Thiosocius teredinicola: one gene and its partner. The protein of the gene in region 1 interacts with the protein of each later gene in a pairwise test. Links are inferred from orthologs where the notes say so. Each region holds a gene or a part of one and is shown on either strand. Other genes may lie near its edges.

The links.
Region 2: the proteins of B1781_RS08165 (region 1) and B1781_RS17315 interact in binary tests that used the Escherichia coli proteins (3 or more experiments, as listed by UniProt). The link is inferred for Thiosocius teredinicola from one-to-one orthologs.

Annotation. Positions count from the first base shown.
Region 1 is NZ_CP019936.1:1,672,926-1,684,942, forward strand. The notes cover bases 3,383-6,300. They hold B1781_RS08165 (flavodoxin), read left to right. Parts: upstream 3,383-4,533; coding sequence 4,534-5,067; downstream 5,068-6,300. Other genes in these bases: B1781_RS08155 (flavodoxin domain-containing protein), read right to left, coding at 3,383-3,725; B1781_RS08160 (NifB/NifX family molybdenum-iron cluster-binding protein), read right to left, coding at 3,781-4,257; B1781_RS08170 (leucine-rich repeat domain-containing protein), read left to right, coding at 5,109-5,660; B1781_RS08175 (Fe2+-dependent dioxygenase), read right to left, coding at 5,835-6,300. In the rest of the region: B1781_RS08140 (ankyrin repeat domain-containing protein), read right to left, coding at 744-1,319; B1781_RS08145 (hypothetical protein), read left to right, coding at 1,552-2,304; B1781_RS08150 (hypothetical protein), read left to right, coding at 2,573-3,079; more of B1781_RS08155, read right to left, coding at 3,276-3,382; more of B1781_RS08175, read right to left, coding at 6,301-6,518; B1781_RS08180 (TonB-dependent receptor), read right to left, coding at 6,600-8,903; B1781_RS08185 (energy transducer TonB), read right to left, coding at 8,928-9,758; B1781_RS08190 (ExbD/TolR family protein), read right to left, coding at 9,755-10,159; B1781_RS08195 (ExbD/TolR family protein), read right to left, coding at 10,162-10,554; B1781_RS08200 (MotA/TolQ/ExbB proton channel family protein), read right to left, coding at 10,541-11,239; B1781_RS08205 (hypothetical protein), read right to left, coding at 11,627-11,827. UniProt on the Escherichia coli protein: Low-potential electron donor to a number of redox enzymes. Involved in the reactivation of inactive cob(II)alamin in methionine synthase.
Region 2 is NZ_CP019936.1:3,650,839-3,662,903, reverse strand. Bases 4,070-7,035 are described here. They hold B1781_RS17315 (regulatory protein RecX), read left to right. Parts: upstream 4,070-5,300; coding sequence 5,301-5,771; downstream 5,772-7,035. Other genes in these bases: alaS (alanine--tRNA ligase), read left to right, coding at 5,965-7,035; recA (recombinase RecA), read left to right, coding at 4,261-5,304; thpR (RNA 2',3'-cyclic phosphodiesterase), read left to right, coding at 4,070-4,170. In the rest of the region: B1781_RS17340 (glycosyltransferase), read left to right, coding at 122-2,734; B1781_RS17335 (cupin domain-containing protein), read right to left, coding at 2,813-3,094; B1781_RS17330 (CinA family protein), read left to right, coding at 3,176-3,652; more of thpR, read left to right, coding at 3,649-4,069; more of alaS, read left to right, coding at 7,036-8,592; B1781_RS17305 (aspartate kinase), read left to right, coding at 8,682-9,911; carbon storage regulator CsrA, read left to right, coding at 10,067-10,249; B1781_RS17285 (MBL fold metallo-hydrolase RNA specificity domain-containing protein), read right to left, coding at 11,280-12,065. UniProt on the Escherichia coli protein: Modulates RecA activity through direct physical interaction. Can inhibit both RecA recombinase and coprotease activities. May have a regulatory role during the SOS response. Inhibits DNA strand exchange in vitro.

The DNA of each region.
Region 1 (12,017 bases):
CAATAAAACAAAAGGCCCCCGTGTGGGGCCTTTTGTTTTATTCGACCTCGAGCGATTGATTCGAACCCTCGTTTCTAAATGGCGGTTCGACAGCCGGCACGCAGTGCTGGCGCAGACGCCGGCTATGCCGGTGCCCCGAAGGGGTGAGCTGCGAAGCAGCGAATCAATCCCTCCCTCTCCGCCAATAAAACAAAAGGCCCCCGTGCGGGGCCTTTTGTTTTATTCGACTACGAGCGATTGATTCGAACCCTCGTTTTTAAATGGCGGTTCGACAGCCGGCACGCAGTGCTGGCGCAGACGCCGGCTACGCCGGCGCCCCGAAGGGGAGAGCTGCGAAGCAGCGAATCAATCCCTCCCTCTCCGCCAGTAAAGGAAAAGGCCCCCGCGTGGGGCCTTTTGTTTTATTCGACTACGAGCGATTGATTCGGACCCTCGTTTTTAAATGGCGGTTCGACAGCCGGTACGCAGTGCTGGCGCAGACGCCGGCTATGCCGGCGCCCCGAAGGGGTGAGCTGCGAAGCAGCGAATCAATCCCTCCCTCTCCGCCAATTAAGTAAAAGGCCCCCGCGTGGGGCCTTTTGCTTTGTTCGACTACGAGTGATCCGATTCGAACCCTCGTTTCTAAATGGTGGTTCGACAGCCAGCCCGACCAACCGGTCCAATTTTGCATGAGGAGCGATCGTCCCAGAGCGGCCAAGCATTCCGGGTCTCTAGTTCGTTCGAAAGATACCCAACATATTCGGTTACTTTGCAGAATGACCCAATAACAGCTCGATAATCGCTTGCTGTTTCCGATGCTTGGCCAAATCCAAGGCGGTTTGCCCATACTGATTTTTTACGTCGATATCAGCGCCTTGCTCGATCATCGAGGTCATCGCCTTCACCCTCCATTCGACAGGCAAGTCAGAAATCACCGTCGTCGTGATCAGTGGGTTGCCCACGTCGTCCATGAAATTAGGGTTGAACCCATAGGTCATGAGCGCATCGGCAATTATGACCCGTTTGGCTTGTTTGGCAGCGATTCTTTGGTCTGCCTTTTTCCTGGCGGCAGCGATGTCGGCTTCGCTTACGATGTCCCTGCTGTATCCGCCAGGAGGTGGCGCTGCCGGCAGAATCGTGCATTCAACCAAGTAGGAAATCTGCTTTGGGGCCAGAGAAGCGGCAGATGCTGGCTCGAACTCGCCGTGTTTCGCTTCCAAACACCAACGCGACATGTCCTCCGCCAATGCGAAGTCCTGAGCAAAGGAAGGTCCGCAGAACCCCGCGACTGCAATAGCGATGACCGCGAGTCTAGCCAGACGCTTAAGGCGTGAACTCAACGTAACCTCCCGTTCTTGGTACTAAGCGATGCGGCAACGCATCTGACGGCCAATGTCCTATCGAGTTCTAGTATTGTTGCGAACTTATCCATTTATTGCGCTGCATGACTTGGTTGTTTTCGCCGCTGTTTGCACTGAAAACGCTGACATTAAAGAAAGGCGCATAAGCCTGTGCAATACTTGGTTTCGGCATCTGCCGCTCATTTGAGCAGACCAGCCCTGAGATGACAAAGTGATGCCGAATACCTTGGTCATTCAATCCCACCGGTCACCCTTGCCCTATCCATGGCTTGCTGGCTGCTTGGAATCGGTACGCCGTTGGTGCGTTTTCAACAAGTTTGACTACCGTTTCCTCGATGATGAGCTGTTCACTTGCCTCGACGCTGAGTTGCTGGAGAAATCTGCAGAACAAAGGGTGATCGCAGCGGATCTGGCGCGTCTGAAAGTACTACAAACTGCTTTGCGTGACGGCATTGAAACAGTGGTTTGGCTAGATGCAGATTTCCTGATCTGCGATCCGGATAATTTTGTGTTGCCCGAGACACCGTACGCTGTCGGTCGCGAGGTCTGGGTGCAGCACGATCGGCAAGGGAGGCTGAAGGTGTACAAAAAGGTTCACAACGCCTTCCTGATGTTCCGTCACGGCAACACGTTTTTAGACTTTTATCTCGAGACAGCCGAACGACTGTTGCGCCAACACCAAGGCGGAATGCCACCGCAGTTCATCGGACCAAAACTGCTGACGGCCCTACATAACGTCTGCCAGCTACCCGTTATGGAATCCGCTGGAATGCTGAGTCCGTTGGTGATCCGAGATCTGCTGCAGGGCGGGGGAGAGGCGCTGCGGATGTTTCATGCGAAGTCAGCCGCGCCGCTGGCGGGCGCCAATCTCTGTGCATCGAGTTGTGACAAGGGCCAGGTAGACAGTGCCGAGATGGGGCAGCTTATCGAGGCCCTGACTGCGAAACCGCATCTATTGCTGTGAGCTGTGGTGCGGCCGCACCAGAGCCTTGGGATGGCGTGCGTTCCAAAGGTCGTATTCGGAATGTCGACGATGGCTTCGACGGCAATTGGTAAGCACGATATTTTCCTCGGTATGGGCTTTGCGGGAGCTTCCAGCCTGTCTAGTGATTAGCAGCATCGGTTGAAGTATTATCCGAGGCACTCGCGGAAGGCTGGTAATACCTACGCGGTCGTGTGCGAAGGCAAACGGTCCCCCAATTGTCTAAGAATGTGCCGAAGGAACAACACCCATGAGGCGACTCTATTTTCTCGTGCCAGATCTGAAAACCACACATCTCGTGGTGCGGGCTTTAAAAGCTCAGGGAGTTGATGACCGCCATGTCCATGTGGTTGCTGCGCCGGGTACCGAGCTGGATGATCTGCACGAAGCGACCGTCAAAGAGACGAGCTACCTGATGCCTGCCATGAAGAAGGGCGCCGAGTACGGGGGCACGATGGGGCTGCTGGTCGGGCTGCTGGCTCTTAGTCTCCCCGGGGTCGTACTCGCAGGTGGGGCAATGCTCGCAATGGGTGTGCTGGGAGCGGGAATGGGAGCTTGCCTGGGTTGTTTACTCGGCGAAGATATCGAAAACGTGCATGTGAAAAAGTATGCATCAGCGATTGCCGGCGGCCAGTTGCTTGTGCTGGTGGATGTGCCTGAAAAGCGAGTGGGTGAGTTTCAGGCGTTGATCAAGCAACACTATCCCGACGCCAAGCTGGAAGACACAGAGGCGACGTCGCCGGAGTTTCCGTACTGAGGCGCAACGAGACTGCGAGCGCATTCGGTATAAGGCGATCGCGGGTCACGCATCAGAGGCCATGTCGCGTTCAAGACTGAAGCCGCAGCGTCATGCTGACAGCGCGCCGCAGCCCCCACACTCTGATTCCGTTATCGCCAAGCGAGTCGCTAACCATTGGCCAGCGATCCGGCGGATCGTTCTGCCTCTTTTTGACTCAGGCCAGCGCGCTTACCCATTCGTTTGCCCACAAGGCAGCCGTGAGTGGCTGATTGTCGACCTTTCTCGCATCCAATGCGCAGATTTCGCCGACTCGTTTGGCGCCGGATAGATACAAGGCATTCTCCATCATGTAGCCTGCTTGGGCGAAGTGCTCGTAGCCGCTGTCTCCCAACGCGATGATGCCGTAAGTGCGGTCCTTGAGGTCGACGGTTTGCTCGTCGAGCGCGAAGAACAGCGGATACAGGTTGCTCGGCAGTTCGCCGTTCCCAGTGGTAGAGCAACACACCAGTAGCGCTTCGTCGGCATCCTGTTGCAAGTCGTGAGTTGTAGGCTCGGTATTGAGCCGTGTTTCGTGACCCTGCCGGTTCAGCACATGGGCAACGGCGGCCGCAGTCTGTAGGGCGCGGCCGTTCACAGAACCAACGATGATCTGTATCTTTGCCACGGCTTTACCTCGTCAGCAACCGTTTGCCGGCTCAGCGGACTGCAACCGGGGTGAATTATTCAACCCAGCCTTCTTCTTCCATATCCTCGAAGCGCGAATCGGACTTCGAGGTTTTCTTGCTGACCACGCGCTGTAGCATCGGCGACATATCGCCACTCAGCTCGCCTTGCAGTTCTTCGATGATCTCTTCGATCTCAGGTCCGCCTTTGACGACGATGGGATTGACGCCCAGCATGACCAGCTGCTTAGTGGCCGAACCCCCGATTGACCCGACGTAGACCAGGTCGCAGCCGTGCAGCCATTTCAGCTTCGGTTTCAGCTTGTCTTCGTTGCCGTCTTTCTTTTCTTTGGGAAACACCTTGGTTGCCATCAGCGTGGCTGAATCAGCGTCTACGCCGAACACATGGAAACCCTGCGAGGAACCGAAATGTTGGTTGACGCATTCGCCGTCCGACGAGGCGAAAGCCACCATCAACAGGTTTGGGTCGGCTGCCACTTCGGCAACGCTCTCGACTTCGGCCACTTCACTCATCGCTTCCTCCGCTCAAGTGGGCAAGGTGGTCACAACTACTCAAGTATCAGCACGATTCGTTCCACCCAAACTCGGCGCGCCGAAGGCATGGCATAACACTTGCCACACAACAGCCAACGCCTTGAGTAGGACCGATCTAGAGGCGGCAACCTGGTCAAATCCGGGTCGTGATAGGGACATTCACTGTAGCGATTGTAAGTTTTACAACAACGCGCCTGATGCTGGTCGCCTGGTTTTGGCGAGTACCCGACAGGACGCATCTGGTGGGAGATCAAGATGGCAAAGATAGGTCTTTTCTACGATACCGATACCGGCAACACCCGCAAGGTCGCCAAGCTGATCAACAAGCTGTTCGACGACGGCGATATCGACATGAAGAATGTCACCAAACTCGAGCCGGCCGACTTCGAGGCATATTCCGCCTTCATCCTCGGTACGCCCACGCTCGGCGATGGTGAATTGCCCGAGAACTGGGAGGCCTTCCTGCCGCAGCTCGACAATGTCGATTTCAATGGCAAGACCGTTGCCTTGTTCGGCCTGGGTGACCAGGAAGAGTACTCGCACGAGTTTGTCGACGGGCTTGGCCTGTTGTACGAAAAGCTCGATTCGCTGGGTGCTTCGTTCATCGGTTTCTGGCCGACCGAAGGCTATGAGTATGAGATTTCGGCAGCCGAAGTCGACGACCAGTTCTGTGGCCTGGTGATCGACCAGGACAATCAATCGGGCCAAACCAAAGAGCGTGTCGAAGCCTGGGTGGCGCAGATTAAGCCGGCGTTGCTGGCAGCCGCCACCGAAGCCGAAGCGGCTTGATCGCGTGACGGGTATGAACGAGTAGGGACGGGTAATCGAAGATGAAACTGACTGACATCGCCTTTGAAGACGACGCGTTCAAAGCCTGTGTGCTGGCCACCGGGTGCGAGAACGCCGAAGACATTACCGAACTCGTTTGCCGCAAACAGAAGATCACGAGTGCGGCGGGCGTCGAGCATCTGTGCAATCTGAAATTGTTGGACCTGACGCGCAATGAACTCGGTGCACTGGACCTGGCGAAAAACACCAAGCTTGAAGAATTGTTTGTTGGGAATAATGAGCTCGAGATGTTGGATATCAGCGGTTGTACTGAGCTGACTTACATCGAGGTGTTCATCAATCAGCTTGAAGAGCTGAACGTCGGCAACAGCCCGATGCTGGAAACCCTGTGCGCAGACAAGAACGACCTCGAAAGCCTCGACGTCAGCAAGAATCCCGAGTTGCTCGATCTTCGTCTGAGCGGTAATGAGCTGTCGGAGCTTGATCTGTCGGCCAACGCAAAGCTGGAGAAACTGGATCTGCAGAAGAACCCGCTAAGCGATGAAACCAAGGCCGCCATCCAGGAGCTCGGCGACATTCAGGTTCATCTTTAAGGCTTGAGGGGCAACACCGACGACGCCAAATGCTTGCGCCGTTCGCCCGGTGTTCATGCCGGGTGGAGCGATTGCGACTAGTGGCAAGAACGCCGAGCACGATCTAACGGCGATTGTCGTAGTTAAACCGCAGTTTGTGATGCCGATGATGGTTTGGCAGATAGCTTCAATGATTCACGTGTCGGCCCACTGTCTCACCAGGTTGTGATACAGCCCGCTCAGCCGCAGGACATCATCGTGGTTGTCGCCAAGCGATGCAGTCAATGACTGTATCGAATGGTCCAGGTCGTGCAGCATTGCGCGCTGCTGGTTGTCGCGCACCATGCTCTGCATCCAGAAGAATGAGCTGATGCGTTCACCACGGTTGACGGGTGTTACCTGGTGCAGGCTGGTCGAAGGGTAGAGGATCATATCGCCGGCCGGCAGTTTCACCGATTGGCAACCGTAGTTGTCCTCGATCAGCAGTTCGCCACCGTCGTACTCGTCGGGTTCGCTGAAAAACAATGTAGCCGACAGGTCGGTACGGATGCGGACGATCGAGCCGGGGATCGCACGGATGGCATTGTCGACATGCAGACCGAAAGACTCGCCGCCGCCGTAGCGGTTGAATAGGGGTGGAAATATCTTTGCCGGCAAGGCTGCCGAGATAAAGGTCGGGTGCCCTGCCAAGGCATCCAGAATGCGATCTCCGATCGCTCGTGCGGTCGCTGAATCTTCCGGTAGTTGTCGATTGGTTTTGACGGCCCCGGATTGTGTGCCCGCGGTAACCTTGCCGTCGACCCACGCGGCTTGGTCCATTTGTTGACGGATGTCGGCCACTTCCTGTTTGGTGAATACGTTCTCGACAACGGTCAGCATGGGCGTTCTCTCAATAAAAGGACGCCTCCGGACAGAGGCCCGGAGACGTCAAGGCTCCAAATCGTTCGACGTGGGGCGGCCTTAGAAGGTGTAGTCCAGCGTCAATGTGGCTGAGCGACCTTCGCCGATATAGGTGAATGGTGCACCTGAGCGATACAGGGCGTCGTAGTACTCTTCATCGGTCACGTTGAGCACATTGACCCGTGCCTTCAGGTTCTTGCTGAACGCGTATTCGGTCATCAGGTCAAGCCGCGTATTGGCATCGATGGTGTTATCGGTCGGCGCGCCATTGGGCGTTCCACCCGATATCTCGCCGGTGTAGGTGACGGTGCCGCCAATGGCCCACTCCGGTGTCGCCTGGTAGCGCAGCTGCACGTTGGCACTGGTTTCCGCGGTATTCGGGAACGGGTCGCCGATCTCGTCCGGGTCATCCGACTCGGTGATCTCGGTGTCCATGAAGGTCGCCCCAGCGAACAGGCTGAGCTTGGGTGTGATGTTGCCGGTCAGGCCCAGTTCGAGGCCGCGCACCCGCATCTCGCCGACCTGGGTCAACACCACCGGCGCACCGCGCCCGCCGGAGGATGAGATCACATCCTCTTTGGTCACCTGGAACACGGCTGCGGTGAACAACAACTTGTGATCCATCAGCTCCCACTTGGTGCCGATCTCGATGTTGGTGTTCTTCTCGGGTGAAGGGAACTCGCCGTTGGCGTCTTCACACAAACCACCATAGGCGCAGTTGGTAAAGGCATCGAACTGCTCGCCCGTTGGGTTCGACGAGGTGCTGTAGGCCAAGTAGACGTTGCCGTTGGCCCAAGGCGAGTAGGTTACACCGAAGTGGCCGTTGAGGAATGATTCGTCGTTGGTGACTTCGCCATCCGTGCCACCGGTGTAGGCGGTCGGACCGGAGTTCACGCGGTAGTCGAACGAGTCGTGGCGCAGCCCGGCGAACACCTCCCAGTCGTCGTTGATCGTGACCGTGTCCATCAACCAGAGTGAGCGGGTCTTGACCTCCAGCTCGGCGTATCTGTCGGTATTGGGTACCAGTGTGCCGCCGCCCTGAAGCCAGGCGTAGTTGTTCGGGTTGTTGGGGTCGCCCGCGTTGGGCGAACGCAGCGAGTCGGAATACGGCAGGTTTTCGGCCTCTTCCTTGGAGAACTCGAAACCGAACACGAAGGTGTGTCGCATGTCGGCCAGCTCGGTGTCCCACTGAAAGTTGGTCTGGTTGCCGAGGTAGGTGTTTTCCTGGTTGCGGTTCTGCGACGATGCGGCGACGAAAACGCCGGGGGTGCTGACGCCGATCGGCGTGCCGCCGGGAACGGCGCCGGACCTAAGCCCAGGGATGGTCACAACGTATTCGTTGGTCGTCTTGCCGTGACGTGTCTGGTTGGTGACCTTGAAGGCATCGGTAAAGTGGTACTCGGCCGACAGGGTCGCGATATCCGATCCGGTATCCCAGAAGTCACGCCCCTTTTGGCCGTAGAACTTACTGCCGGAGACCGGCTCACCCTCCACCGAGTCCCAAGGTACGCCGCCATCGGGCACATCCTCTCCACGCAGGTAGTAGTAGTCGGCAACGAACTTGAGCTTGTCGGTCGCCCACCAGTCGACGGCCACCGCCGCGCCCTTGCGCTCTTCGCTGGCCCAACCGCGATCCGGCACGTCGCGGTCCGCGTACAACAGGTTGGTGCGGATCGCGATATCGCGATTGAGCACGAAGTTGTTGTCGATGGTGTAGCGTTGCTTGTTGTCGGTGCCGACGCTGATCTGCGCACGGGTGAAGTCGAAGTCGCTGGGCTTTTTGGTCACGTTGTTGATCGCGCCACCGGTGGTGCCGCGGCCAGCGAAGCTCGAGCTCGGGCCTTTCGAGATCTCGATCTGTTCGACGGCGAAGGTTTCGCGCGTGGTCACGCCCGGGTCACGCAGGCCATCGACGAACACGTCGTTGCGCGCCTCGAAACCGCGAATGATGTAACGGTCGCCGAAGGCATTACCGCCTTCACCGGTACCGATGGTGATGCCCGGTTGGGCACGTAGCACGTCGGCCAGATCGGTATTGCCCGAATCCTCGATCGCCTCTTTCGGGATCACGGTAACCGTCTTGGGTGTTTCGCTGATTGGCCGGGTGTACTTGGGCGACGACAGGGTATTCACCTTGTACGGCGCACCGGGTTCAGCATGCGGATTCTTTTCGGCTTCGACTTTTTCTTCGACGGTCAACTTATCGAGCGTTGCGTCCGTGGCTGGATTGGCATCGGCCGAGTGCGCGATGCCGGCACTGAGTGAGCTGGATATCGCCAATGCCAGCGAGCTCAGGGTCGGCGCACTGTCTTTGCGCGGTCGTCGCAACGACAGCGGGGTCCCTTGGTTTTTCTGGTTCAGCATGGAATCTCTCCGTTAACTATGGCGCTACCGATGCAACGAAAATTCGATCGGTAGCGTGAGTTTGAGCGGGCCGTCCCCTATGGCTTTTGGTATCGGGGGGAATGGGCTCGCTCGTTTCAGCATCGCGAGAGCTTCCTTATCCAGGCGTTCGTCTCCCGAGCTGCGTTTCAACAGCTGGGTTTGAAGGCTGCCGTCGGCCGCAATGACGAAAGTCACCGTGGCAACGCCGGTAGCGCCTTCGCGCCTGGCAGAACGGGGATAACGTTTATGACGCGCGATCTGCGCCATCACTTGTGCGTAATACCCCTGACGTGCGGCAGGATCGCCGCCGGTTTCGAGTTGCTGACCGGTGCCCGTCGCTTGGGTAGAGGGTCGGCGTGCCGTCGTGTTATCGGCGACGGTCTGTTGTTTGATGGGTGGTGTGGGTGCCGGGGCAGGCGATTTGGGTTTCGCCGGCGCTATGCGTTTCGTCACCTGCTTGGGCCTGGTCGGCTTCTTGGGTACGACAGGCTTGGGTGCGATGGGCTTATCGACTGCCTTCTCAACCGGCTCGGGTTCGGTCTGCTGAACCACCTCGGTCGCCGGTTCTGTTTCCGGCGTCGGTTCTACCGGCGTCTCCTGCTCGGCAGGTTCGACCGGGGCTTCATCATTAACCGTCTCTTCAGGTGCCGGTTCGACCGGTTGTGGCGTTGGCGTGTAGCGGCCAGCGAGACCGACACTGACCTGAATACCGCCGACCCCGGCGTCCATCGCGCCGTCGTCGTGCGGGCGGTTGAACCAGGCCGCCGCTATCGCCGCATGCAGCAAACCGGCGAGCAGCAACGCAGACATCCAGTGACCTTTGTTCGGTGTCACTCGATCGTCTCCGTCGCAATCCGCAGCTGTGTGATACCGAGCCGGCGCACCGTGCGCAGCACCGGGTCGAGCGCCGAAGCGGGCAGGGCCTGATGAACACGGCATACCACAGCGGTGTTCTCGTCCGGCTCAAGCGTGTCGAGCAGTGGGTCGAGTTCAGCGGCGACGATCTCGCCATTGACGCGCATCACGCCGGTCGCGTCGATGCTGATGTCGATTGCGGTCACGACCAGCGCTTCATCGCTGGTTGAGCCGGGTACGTTCAGTTCGTCTTCGGTGTAGGCGTTGATCTGGCCGGCGATCATGAAGAACACCAGCAACAGAAAGACGATGTTGATCATCGGGATCAAGGCATCGTCGTCACTGCGCCGTTTGTGCGGCGCTGCGGTCCCGGGCAGCACGATCAGTACGACTCGCTGAGTTTGAGGTTGGCTATGCCGGCTGCTCGCAGGCTGTCGAGCACCCTGATCAGGGTCTGCACGGGCGTATCGGCGTGCGCGGTGACCACCACGTTGGCATCGCTACGTTTCCAGTCGGCAAACAAGGCGTCGGTTAGTGCAGTGCCCGGCACATGGCGTTGCCCATCCGCGTCGAAAGAGCCGTCGGCCGCGACCAGTACACTGCGCGTATCGGGCACCTGTTCGACCGACCCCGTGCTGGCCGACGCGAAGCCGATCTGCTGGTAGCGCACGAAGGTCGACGACAGCATGAAGAACAACAACATGATGAAGACCACGTCGATCAACGGAGTGAGCGGCACGTGCAGCGTCGGCCGTCGCTCGTTATGCGCGAGCACGGTGCAGCTCCAGCGGCTGGGCGTCGTGGCCATCCGCAGGTGCCAGGCGCGCGGCCGTCAGCATCCGACCGAAGCGGTCGTTCAGACCGGCGTTGAAACGATCGATTCGGCGCTCCAGCCAGTTGTGCGTGACGATGGCCGGTACTGCCACGATCAGACCGACGGCCGTGGTCAGCAGTGCTTTCCAGATACCTCCGGACAAGGTGCCGGGATCGACCTGGCGACCTGCGGCCTCCATCGCCTGAAACGCCTCGATCATGCCGAGCACCGTACCCAGCAGTCCGAGCAAGGGAGCGAGGCTGGCGATCAGTTCGATACTGCGCAGTTGCGAACGCAACTGTCCCAGTATCTTGCTCGCCTCGCGACCGATCTCGTCGATCAAGGCCTGACCACGCAGGCTGCCATCTTTCAGGTGGCGTGCAGACAGCACGAGGATGCGGCTTTGCGCATCGCGAGCGCGAGCTATCTCATCGATTGCCGCGTCGGCATCGCCGGATTCCCAAAGCCCGACCGCACGGTCTGCGCGTGCGCGGGCAAACGGCGAGAACAGGCCGCCGGCGCTGAACTGCCACAGTTTCATCAGCAGCAGTGTGACCAACAGGATCGACATCAGCAGGTGTACCCAAACCACCGGACCACCGACGTTCAAGAAGGCAACAGTCTGTTCAACAATTTCGTTGTTCATAAGCGGGTATCCACACGCGAATGGAAAAGTTCATCGACACCGAAGAGGCATGCCCTTGTCGGGCAGCCGGGATCAGTCAGGTATGCGGATATCGAAGGTGGCGGACGGCATGGCGCGTGCCGGTCGTATGGCAAGCGTTCGATGGTGGTCGAGCGTTCGCGGCAAGAAGCGAACTGGTGGCGCGTTGGAGGCGGGCGATCGAGGGGTAAGGCATCGTTACAGCTCTCGTTGTTCGTGCACCGCATTCCCCGCCCGATAGGGGACATGCCGTGCCGCGGCATCTCTTCGTTGTTCGTCGGCGGGCACGTATCTGGTTTGCCTGCCTTACCGATTCAGCCCCTCGCTGTCATCGGCGATGTTCGTCGTGGTGTGCGTCGGTTCGCCCGATCAACCTGCAGGGTGCGCGGCGTCGAAATCGACGACGTAGCGGTATTGCTTGCCGCAGTGCAGGATCACCTCTTTCTGGCCGCGCCGAAGCAGGCGCACCTCAACCCGGATATCGCCGTAGCCATCGTGCGCGCAGACGTCGCGATACAGCGACGTGAGCTTTTCCAATACCTCGTTATGCGACGCCGTGGGCGAACCCATTTGCAGCTCCGTTTCTGTCGACCAAATACAAATGCCACGGTCACGCGCCAGACGGCGCGCCCTTGCCGGACTATACAAAGATGCGAACGCGGTTGCAAATCATTCGCATTAATAGCAAAAAACGTAAGGGTTTCGGGCCGGCCTGAGGCTGCGTCTGGCCCGGGGGTGGGGTACCCAATACCAGTGGTTG
Region 2 (12,065 bases), 2.0 Mb from region 1 along the record:
ATGTCAAGCCGCTTACTTTTCGCATGGCTGTGAAATGGTTCCGGCGAGCCATCGAATGTTCTGTACGGCAAGCTGTTGAAGCGGTTAAATATGCGGTCTCATTGCAGTCGAGAATTCGTCGATGAACCGTGCCAGCCTGCTGATCACCCTCCTGATGGGCATCCTGACAGTGGTGTTGTGGGGCATAGTCAACCGCCCCGATATTGAGCCGCCGTGGCCAGCCAAAGTTGAAGGCTTCTCTTTCTCGCCCATGCGCGGCGAGCAAAGCCCGATCCGACGCGAATACCCCGACATCGCCAGCATCGATGAAGATCTGGCGTTGTTGGCCGGCGATGCGCATGCCGTGCGCACCTACACCGTTGAGTCGACCATGGCCGAGGTGCCCCGGCTCGCCGGCGTGCATGGTCTGAACGTCGCGCTCGGAGCCTGGATCTCCAATAACGAAAAACGCAATGAAGAAGAAATCAAGCAGCTGATCAAGGTGTTCCGCGAGAACCACAAGCAGGTGGTTCGCGTGTTCGTCGGTAACGAGGTGGTGTTCCGTACCGAGCAGACGGTCGACGAGATGATTCAACACATCCGTCGCATCAAGAAATCGGTCTGGGCCCCGGTAAGCACCGCCGAGCCGCCTCACATCTGGCAGCAGAATCCCGAGCTCGCCCAGGAAGTCGACTTCATTGCAGTCCATCTGCTGCCCTATTGGGAAAAGGATATTCCGATCGAGGGGGCGGTGGACTATGTGCTCGAGAACTATCACAAGCTGCAGGAGCAGTTTCCCGACAAGGAGATCGTAATCTCCGAGGTGGGCTGGCCGAGCAACGGTCGCACGCTCGGTGTGGCAGTGCCGAGCCATGCCAACCAAGCGAAGTTCCTGCGACGCTTCCTGGCCGAGGCGGAACGCGAAAATATCACCTATTACATCATGGAGGCCTTCGATCAGCCGTGGAAGCGCGAGATAGAGGGCGAGGCGGGCAGCCATTGGGGGATCTACAACGTCGACCGCGAGCCGAAGTTCGCGTTCACCGCGCCGGTCGTGCCGGTGCCGAACTGGACCAATCTCGCGGCCATCAGTATCGGCCTGTCGATCCTGGTGCTGGCGCTGCTGTTCCGCGACAGTGGGGGGCTTTCGCCCGGCGGGCGCGGCTTCCTGGCATTGATTGTCTACGCCATCACTACGTTCGTCGTGTGGTTGCTGTACGACTTCACCCAGCAGTACCTGACGCCATTGATGCTGGGTGTCGGCATCATGCTGTTCGTCGCCGTGATCGGGGTTATTGTCGTGTTGTTGGCCGAGGCGCACGAGTGGGCCGAGGCCTTGTGGCTGAAACGTTGGCGGCGCTCGCCCGAGCCGCTGGTGGTGTCGGATGCCGAGCTGCCGAAGGTGTCGGTGCATGTGCCGGCCTACAACGAACCGCCGGACATGCTGATCGAAACGCTGGACGCGCTGGCCGCGCTCAACTACCCGGACTACGAGGTGTTGGTTATCGACAACAACACCAAGGATCCGGCGGTGTGGGAGCCGGTCAAGGCGCATTGCGAAAAACTCGGTGAGCGTTTCCGTTTCTTCCACGTCGCGCCGCTGGCCGGTTTCAAGGCTGGTGCGCTGAACTTCGCGATGCGCGAGACGGCGCCCGATGCCGAGGTGATCGCCGTTATCGACAGCGACTACTTGGTCGAAGAGAACTGGCTGCGCGAGCTGGTGCCGATGTTTTCCGACCCGAAGATGGCCATCGTGCAGGCCCCGCAGGACTACCGCGACGGCCACGAGAACGCGTTCAAGGCGATGTGCCAGGCCGAGTACCAGGGGTTCTTCCACATCGGCATGGTCACGCGCAATGAACGCAACGCCATCATCCAGCACGGCACCATGACCATGGTTCGCCGCAAGGTGCTCGAAGAGGTCGACGGCTGGGCTGAGTGGTGCATTACCGAAGATGCCGAGCTGGGTCTGCGCATCTTCGAGCGCGGTTACGCCGCCACCTATATTCCGCACAGCTATGGCAAGGGCCTGATGCCCGACACCTTCCTCGACTTCAAGAAACAGCGTTTCCGTTGGGCCTACGGTGCGGTCTTGATCATGCGCGATCACCTGTCGTCGTTGCTGGGGTTGAGCAAGACCAAGCTGACCGCCGGGCAGCGCTACCACTTCATCGCAGGGTGGTTGCCGTGGTTGGCCGATGGCTTCAACCTGGCCTTTAACCTGGCGGCAATCGGCTGGACGGTCGGCATGATCGTGGCGCCCGAGCATTTCGCGCCGCCGCACGTGATCTTTGCGGTGATGCCGCTCGCGCTGTTTCTGTTCAAGGTGTCGAAGATGTTCTTCCTGTATCGACACCGCGTGCAGGCGGGTTTCCGTCAGAGTATCGCGGCCGGACTGGCCGGGCTCGCGTTGTCGCACACGATCGCGCGGGCGATGCTCACCGGGTTCATTACCCGCAAGATCGGCTTCTTCCGTACGCCGAAGAACGCGGATGCACATAGTCTGCTGCGTGCCCTGCTCGATGCGCGCGAAGAACTGATGTTTCTGACGGCGTTGTGGCTCGGTGCCTATGCGGCGCTGCAGCGTCCCGATGGCGATATGCTCGACGTCCGCATCTGGGCGCTGATGATGGTCGTGCAGAGCATCCCGTACGCCGCTGCCGCATTAATGTCGTTGATCAGCGCAGCGCCGAAGCTGCCCGGCTGGTTGGTCGGACGGATGCGCGCGCTGTCGCACCAGTCGTCTGCACAATAGCTGACCCAGGGATTGCCTGATACCGGCGCCGTACTACGGCGCCCGGTTGGCCATGGCGCCCCGGGTTACGCGCCTTGCTTACTGGAAGTCGTAGTGCTTCTCGACGTCTTCGGTGATCTCCCAGGTGCAGCTCATGCCCTGCGGAAAGGTGATCAGGTCGCCGCGCTTGAAGCTCTGCGGTTCGCCGCCTTCGGGCGTCACCGTGAACTTGCCGCGCAGGATGTAGCAGGTTTCCTGTTGCTGATAGGTCCACGGAAAGGTCGAGGCCTCTTTGCGCCAGATCGGCCAATCGTAGACGCCCAGCACTTCGAGTTTCATCGGCGAGGGATTGCGCTCGACTAAGATCTGATCGTTGCTCATCATGCATTCCTGTTCGTTTATGCTGTCATCGACAGCCCGTTATGGCGGGCAAGTTTACCCGAACGCAGCCAAGGGCATTGAATGGAACGGACCGCAACGATCAACAGCTTGGCCGAACGTCTGCTGCAACGCGGTTGGCAGATTGCGTGCGCCGAGTCATGTACCGGTGGCGGCATCGCCGCGGCGCTTACCGACGTGGCGGGTTCGAGTGCCTGGTTCGATCGCGGCTTCGTGACCTACAGCAACCAGGCCAAACAGGAGATGCTGGGGGTCGCCGCCGAAACGCTGGCTGCGTTCGGCGCGGTCAGTCGTGAAACGGTGATCGAGATGGCTGCCGGTGCTCTGCAGCGGAGTCATGCGCAACTCACGGTGGCCGTCAGTGGTATCGCCGGTCCGGGCGGCGGGACGCCGCAGAAGCCGGTCGGCACCGTATGGCTGGCGTGGGCGACCGCCGATGAGGTCGTCGCCGTGGATCATCTGTTTCCCGGTGACCGTGCGCAGGTGCGCGCCGCGACGATCGACGCGGCCCTTCAGGGATTGCTGGACAGGGTGACATGAGCGACCAGACACGTCGCCTGTTCTTCGCCCTGTGGCCGGACGATGCGACGCGCCTGGCGTTGTTTCACTGGCAGACCTATAACCTGCCCGCCGATGTGCGCTGGCAGCACCGGGCCGATCTGCATATGACGCTGCATTTTCTCGGTCAGGTCGAACCCGATCGGATCGACGAGCTGCTGGATCTGGGTGAATCCGTTGGCAAAACGCCGTTCGGCCTGTTGCTCGACGAGATCGGCTACTGGCCCAAGCCACAGGTGCTGTGGGCCGGGCCGACGTCGCCTCCGGCCGAGCTGCTGAACCTGCAGCTGGCCTTGGGTGAAGGCCTGCACGGGCTCGGTTTTGCAACCGACGAGCGACCTTTTCGCGCCCACGTCACGTTGGCGCGCCGGGTGCACGAGCGACCTGCGACTGAGCCGCTGGCGCCGCTGGCCTGGCCGGTCAGCCAGCTCGCCCTGGTCGAATCCCGGCCGGGCAGGGCGCCGATGTATCACCCGGTCGGCCAATGGGCGCTGCATTGAGTGTCGATTGAAAAAATCCACTAGAAAACAAAAAGAGAACGAACTACACTGTCGCCAACCACGTTGAATCTGCTACCGGGGGATTAGGGAATGGACGATAACCGCAAAAAGGCGTTGGCTGCCGCGCTCACTCAGATTGAGAAGCAGTTTGGTAAAGGCTCAGTCATGCGCATGGGCGATGCCAATGCCATACGCAATATCGAGGTCGTGTCGACCGGCTCATTGAGCCTCGACCTGGCGCTCGGCGTAGGCGGCGTACCCAAGGGGCGGGTGATCGAAATCTTCGGTCCGGAATCGTCGGGTAAAACGACCATGACCCTGCACATCGTCGCCGAGGCACAGAAAACCGGCGGCACCTGTGCGTTCGTCGACGCCGAGCACGCACTCGATCCCGTTTATGCCGAAAAGCTCGGCGTGGACATGGACGAACTGCTGGTCTCGCAGCCGGATACCGGTGAGCAGGCGCTGGAGATCACCGACATGCTGGTGCGTTCGGGCGCGGTCGATGTCGTCGTGGTCGACTCGGTGGCGGCGTTGACGCCGAAGGCCGAGATTGAAGGCGACATGGGCGACTCGCACGTCGGTCTGCAGGCGCGTCTGATGTCGCAGGCATTGCGTAAGCTCACCGGCAACATCAAGCGTTCGAACACGGTCGTTATCTTCATCAACCAGATCCGCATGAAGATCGGCGTGATGTTCGGTAACCCCGAGACCACCACCGGCGGTAATGCGCTCAAGTTCTACTCGTCGGTTCGTCTGGATATCCGCCGTACCGGCGCGATCAAGAAGGGCGACGAGGTGGTCGGTAACGAAACCCGCGTCAAGGTGGTCAAAAACAAGGTCGCGCCGCCGTTCCGTCAGGCGACGTTCGAGATCCTGTACGGCGAGGGCGTATCGCGCGAAGGCGAGATTATCGAGCTCGGCGTCGCCCAGGGTCTGATCGAGAAGTCGGGTGCTTGGTACAGCTACAACGGCGACCGCATCGGCCAGGGTAAAGAGAACGTGCGCAACTTCCTGAAAGAGAACCCGGATATCGCGCGCCATGTCGAGACCCAGATCCGTGCGGCGCTGATTCCGGAATCCGTGCCAGAGCCTGACGCCGCCGAAAAGCCGGCGGCCGAAGACGACGCATGAGCGATGTCGTCGAGCAGGACGATGCGACAGCCGTCGAGCTGACGGCTGTCAAACTGCTCGCCAGCCGTGAACACAGCCGCTACGAGTTGCGCCGCAAGCTGGTGGCGCGTCATCCTGACGGCGCGCTCGTCGATGCGGTTCTCGACGACCTGACCGGTCGCCGTCTGCTCGATGACGAACGGTTCGCCGAATCGTATGTCGCCCAGCGAACCCGCAAGGGTTACGGCCCGGTTCGGATTCGCGCCGAGCTTGCCGAGCGTGGTATCGAGGGGGCGCTGGCCGAATGTTGGCTCGAAGCAGCCGGTGATCGCTGGACGGAATTGCTGGCCGACGTGGCGCATCGTAAGTTCGGCGACGCACCGGCCGAGGATATGCGGGCGCTGAGCAAACGCGGCCGGTTTCTCGAACAACGTGGTTTTCCCGTCAGTCTGATCCGCCGCTACCTCGACGACGTCAAGGCGTTCTGATCCACCTCGAATCTGCAGGCTGAGCCGCTCCTCCTATCTGTTTCGTTCACTCCCTGTTTGCCCCGATCGGGTGCATGGCTTCCGTGTGGGAGCTAATTGACTGAAATCTCGTGGTTTTGACAGCAATCCTCGGGTGACTTTTTCGCCCAACCTGCATACCATTTCTGTTTCGCTATCCGATACCCACTCCTGTATGAAAACCAGCGCTGATATTCGCTCCGCATTCCTGAACTATTTCGCCGGCAAGGACCACGCCATCGTCGAGTCGAGTCCGCTGGTGCCCGGCAACGATCCGACCCTGCTGTTCACCAACGCCGGCATGGTCCAGTTCAAGGATGTGTTCCTGGGCAAGGAAAAGCGCAGCTATGTACGCGCGACCACGTCGCAGCGTTGTGTGCGTGCCGGCGGCAAGCACAATGATCTCGAAAACGTCGGCTACACCGCGCGTCATCACACCTTTTTCGAGATGCTCGGCAATTTCAGCTTCGGCGACTATTTCAAGCGCGAAGCCATCCAGTACGCCTGGGAGTTTCTGACCAGCGTCATGGGGCTGCCCGCCGAGAAACTCTGGGTCACGGTCTATCTCGACGATGACGAGGCTGCCTCGATCTGGCTCGATGAGATCGGCGTCGATCCATCGCGTTTCACCCGCATCGGCGACAAGCCGGGCGGCAAACCACATGAGAGCGACAATTTCTGGTCGATGGGCGATACCGGACCCTGCGGTCCCTGCTCGGAGATCTTCTACGACCACGGCCCCGAGGTGTGGGGCGGCCCGCCCGGCACCCCGGAGGAAGACGGCGACCGCTACATCGAGATCTGGAACCTGGTGTTCATGCAATTCAACCGTGACGCCGACGGTGAAATGACGCCACTGCCCAAACCCTCGGTGGATACCGGCATGGGTCTGGAACGTCTCGCGGCTGTCATGCAGCATGTGCACTCGAACTATGAAATCGATCTGTTCGAATCGCTGATCAAGGCGGCGGCCGAGGCGACCAACACGACCGACCTGTCATCGAAATCGCTGCGCGTTATCGCAGACCACATCCGCTCCTGCGCCTTCCTCGTGGTCGACGGCGTGACCCCGGGCAACGAAGGGCGCGGCTATGTGTTGCGTCGGATTGTTCGGCGCGCCATCCGCCACGGCTACCAGCTCGGACAGCAACAGCCGTTCTTCTATACCCTGGTCGAGGCGCTCGACAAAGAGATGGGCGATGCCTATCCCGAGCTGCGCCGTTCGAAAGAAGTGGTTGCGCGCGTGCTCAGGGTTGAGGAAGAGCGTTTTGCCGAAACGATCGAGCAGGGCATGCGCATCCTCGACGACGCGATCCAGGGAATGGACAGCAAGGTGATCCCGGGCGAGGTCGTGTTCAAGCTATACGACACCTACGGATTCCCAACCGATCTGACCGCCGACATTGCGCGCGAGCGTGGTATGGAGATCGACCAGGAGGGTTTCGACAGGGAGATGGCGGCGCAGCGTGACCGCGCGCGTGCGGCCAGCCAGTTCGGCGTGACCGAGGTCGCCGAGTTCGATGTTGAGGGTGAGACGGATTTTACCGGCTACGAACGCCTGCAGGACTCGGCGACGGTGATCGCCTTGTTCAAGGACGGCCAGTCCGCCGATCAGCTCGACGCCGGGCAGAACGGTATGGTCGTGCTCGATCGCACCCCTTTCTATGCAGAGTCCGGCGGCCAGGCTGGCGATGTCGGCTATCTGAAGGTCTCCGGTAGCGCCGAGTTCGCCGTTACCGATACCCGCAAGCACGCCGGCACCGTGTTTGCGCATATCGGCGAGCTCAAGAGTGGCGAATTGCACGTTGGCGACAGCGTGGTCGCCGAGGTCGATTGCGACCGACGCAGCGCCACCGCGCTAAATCACTCGGCAACGCATTTGCTGCATGCAGCACTGCGCAAGGTGCTCGGTGAGCATGTCGGTCAGAAAGGCTCGTTGGTCGAGGCCGATCGTCTGCGTTTCGACTTCTCGCACTATGAGCCGGTAACGCGTGAGCAGCTGATCGAGATCGAACGCTTGGTCAACCAGCAGATTCGTATGAACCACATGGTCGAGACGCGCATTATGGCGATCGACGACGCCAAGGCCTCGGGTGCCATGGCGCTGTTCGGCGAGAAGTACGACGAGCAGGTGCGCGTGTTGCGCATGGGGGATTTCTCGACCGAGCTGTGTGGTGGCACGCACGTCAAGGCGCTCGGTGACATCGGCCTGTTCAAGATCACGATGGAGACCGGCATCGCATCGGGCGTGCGGCGTATCGAGGCGGTCACCGGCGGGCGCGCTGTCGAATGGATCGAGGCGGACGAAGAGCGTCTGCTGCGCATCGGCGGCATGGTGAATGCGGGCAAAGATGAGCTCGAGGACAAGCTGGGCAAGCTGCTCGAGCGCAATAAAAAGCTCGAGAAAGAACTCGACCAACTCAAGTCCAAGCTGGCCTCGGCTGCCGGGTCGGACCTTGCATCGCAGGCGGTCGACGTCAATGGTGCGAAGGTGCTTGCCGCGAGCCTCGAAGGTGCGGATCCGAAGTCGTTGCGCGACACCCTTGATCAGCTCAAGAACAAGCTCGGCAGCGCCGTAGTCCTGCTGATCGCGGTGAACGGCGAAAAAGTCAACCTGATCGCCGGGGTCACCAAAGACCTGACCGACCGCTGCAAGGCGGGCGACCTGGTAAAGCTGGCCGCGGAAAAGGTGGGCGGCAAAGGCGGCGGTCGGCCGGACATGGCGCAGGCCGGTGGCTCCGACCCCAGTGGGGTGCCGGCAGCGCTCGAGGCCGCCCAGGCCTGGGCGGCCGAAAAGCTTTAAGTCAGGGCGAAAATGTTGTTAAATCGCGCGTTTTCGCGGGCCTTTCAGGCCCGCCGATCAACTACAACCCAACGGGATTTCAGAGCGTCATGACGCTGATCGTCCAGAAGTACGGTGGCACCTCGGTAGGCACGGTCGAACGTATCCAGAATGTTGCTGCGCGCGTGAAGAAACACCGCGATCGCGGCGAAGACGTGGTCGTCGTGGTGTCGGCAATGTCGGGTGAAACCAATCGATTGATCGGCCTGGCCGGCGAGATCAGCGGTACGCCGAGCGCACGCGAGATGGATGTGCTGGTGTCGACAGGCGAGCAGGTGACGATCGCCTTGCTGTGCTTGGCCCTGCATGAGATCGGTTGCGATGCGCGCTCGTACACCGGGGCCCAGGTCCACATCCTGACCGACAGTGCGCATTCGAAGGCGCGCATCATGGATATCGATCATGCCCGCGTGTGCGCCGACATCAAGGCCGGTCGCGTGGTCGTCGTTGCCGGGTTCCAGGGTGTCGACGAAAAAGGCGATATCACGACCCTGGGTCGTGGTGGATCGGACACCACCGCGGTTGCAATGGCAGCCGCGCTCAAGGCCGATGAGTGCCAGATTTTTACCGACGTCGATGGCGTGTACACGACCGACCCGCGCGTCGAGCCCAAGGCGCGCAAGCTCGATCGCATCACCTTCGAAGAGATGCTCGAAATGGCGAGCTTAGGGTCGAAGGTATTGCAGATTCGCTCGGTGGAATTCGCCGGCAAATACAACGTGCCCCTGCGGGTCCTTTCCAGTTTCGAGGAAGGCGGTGAGGGCACACTGATAACTTTGGAGGAAGACGGCGTGGAAGCAGCCAAAATCGCCGGGATCGCGTTCAACCGCGACGAAGCCAAGCTGACCATCCGCGGTGTGCCCGATCAACCCGGTGTTGCGTACAAGATTCTCGGCCCGATCGGCGAAGCCAATGTCGAGGTCGATATGATCGTGCAGAATATCGCGAATGACGGTACGACCGATTTCACCTTCACGGTAAACCGCACCGACTACGCCAAGGCGATGGGAATTCTGCAAAAGGAATCGGCCGAACTGGGCGCGCGTGAAGTGGTCGGCGACGACAAGATCGTCAAAATCTCGCTGGTCGGCGTCGGCATGCGCTCACATGCCGGCATCGCGAGCAAGATGTTCGAGGCCCTCTCCAAGGAAGGTATCAATATTCAGATGATTTCCACCTCCGAAATAAAAATTTCGGTAGTGGTCGACCAGAAATACCTCGAGTTGGGTGTGCGATCTCTGCACGAGGCATTTGATCTTGCTGAGGAATCTGTCACCTGAATCAACGTTTTGCCTTCTTCTGGCGCAAGGATGTTGCTAAACTTGCTGCGCCCCTGATCCATAACTACAAACGGGGCAAGGTTGGCAAACAAGCACTTTCAGCGCGGCCCAAGGATCATGGTGATCCCGCTGGTGAGTGGCAAAGGAGTGGATCCATGTTGATTCTGACGAGGAGGGTCGGTGAGACCCTTATGATTGGCGACGAGGTTACAGTCACGGTGCTGGGCGTGAAAGGTAACCAGGTACGGATCGGCGTCAATGCACCGCGCGACGTGTCGGTGCATCGCGAAGAGATTTACGACCGTATCAAACGCGAAAACGGACAAGCCGACGACTGATACGTCGGGTTTATAAAGTTTTAGTGCCTAACTGATTGCGGGCGTCTTGCCCGGTGCATGCTCCAGGGCCAGCAGCGATGTTGGTCCTGGAGCATCACCCGATTGACAATCTCGGGTTGTCGCGAGGTTGCAAGGTGTTGCTTTGCCCTTAAAATAGCGCGGCTTGCCGATGTCGGATTGACCCGGCGACGGGCCCGAAGGGGTGAGGGACGAAGTCCCGAATAATCGCGCTCCCCGACATGGTCCGCAGGACCATTGGAGCGCCGAGCACAGATTTGGAGAGATGGCCGAGTGGCTGACAAGACAGCCAACGGCTGTCGCAGAACGTCGCCTCTGGCGACGGCCCCGAAGGGCTGAGGGACAAAGTCCCGAATAATCGCGCTCCCTGACATGGTCCGCAGGACCATTGGAGCGCCGAGCACAGATTTGGAGAGATGGCCGAGTGGCTGAAGGCGCTCCCCTGCTAAGGGAGTATGGGGTTAATAGCTCCATCGAGGGTTCGAATCCCTCTCTCTCCGCCATATTCCGGGCGCGGACTGATTGACATTCGTGCTAAAAACACGCAATATCCGCGCCTCGAAATTGCGCATGTAGCTCAGCTGGATAGAGTACCTGGCTACGAACCAGGCGGTCGGAGGTTCGAATCCTTCCATGCGCGCCATACCTAAAAGGCTCAGCTCATCGCTGGGCCTTTTGCCTTTCTACGGGGTCCGAGATTCGAACCTCCGACATCAAAATGGTGTTCGACAAGCGCCGGCGGAGCGCAGAACGGCCGTAGGCCGATAATCCTTCCATGCGCGCCATACCTAAAAGGCTCAGCTCATCGCTGGGCCTTTTGCCTTTCTACGGGGTCCGAGATTCGAACCTCCGACATCAAAATGGTGTTCGACAAGCGCCGGCGGCGCGCAGAACGGCCGCAGGCCGGTAATCCTTCCATGCGCGCCATACCGAAAAGGCTCAGCTAATCGCCGGGCCTTTTGCTTTGCTGTGCAGCAATAACGGCATATCGACCGCGAATCAAAGCCGCCACTCAAACATGCAATTCATCATGGCGTTCTGGCATGACGACGTCCGCATTGTCGGGCAACGCCTCGGCAAAGCGCTGCATGGCTTCCGGTTCACCGTGTACCAGGAATGTCTTGTCGGGCTTGGGTGCTGATTGCCACCACGCCAGCAACTCGTCGCGGTCTGCATGCGCGGAAAATCCACCGATGGTGTGTATCTGCGCATTGACCGGCATCTCTTCGTGGAACACGCGCACCGTCTGTGCGCCGTCGATGATGCGTCGTGCCAAGGTACCGCGCGCTGCATAGCCGACGAAGATCACGCTGCTGTCGCGTCGCCACAGGTTGTGCTTGAGGTGATGCCGTACCCGTCCACCGGTACACATTCCCGACCCGGCGAGGATGACCGCGCCACCGTCGATCCGGTTCAATGCCATTGATTGCGACGTTTCACGCGTGAAATGTAGCCCCGGCAGGTCAAAGGGGTCACGACCCTCGCTGAACATCTCCTTCGCTTCGGCGTCATAGCACTCGGGATGGTGGCGAAAGATCTGGGTTGCCGAGATTGCCATCGGTGAGTCGAGAAACACCTGTATGTGTTTCGGTAGCTGTCCCCCTTCGACGCCTTCGCGCAGGCAAAACAGCAGTTCCTGGGCGCGCTCCAGGGCGAAGGTGGGAATGATGACGTTGCCGCCCCGGTCCAAGGTGTTGCGGATGGCGGCGTACAACTCATCGATCGATGGCTGCAGCGCCTTGTGATCGCGATCGCCGTAGGTTGTTTCCATGACGACAAAGTCTGCCGGTGGTCGCGG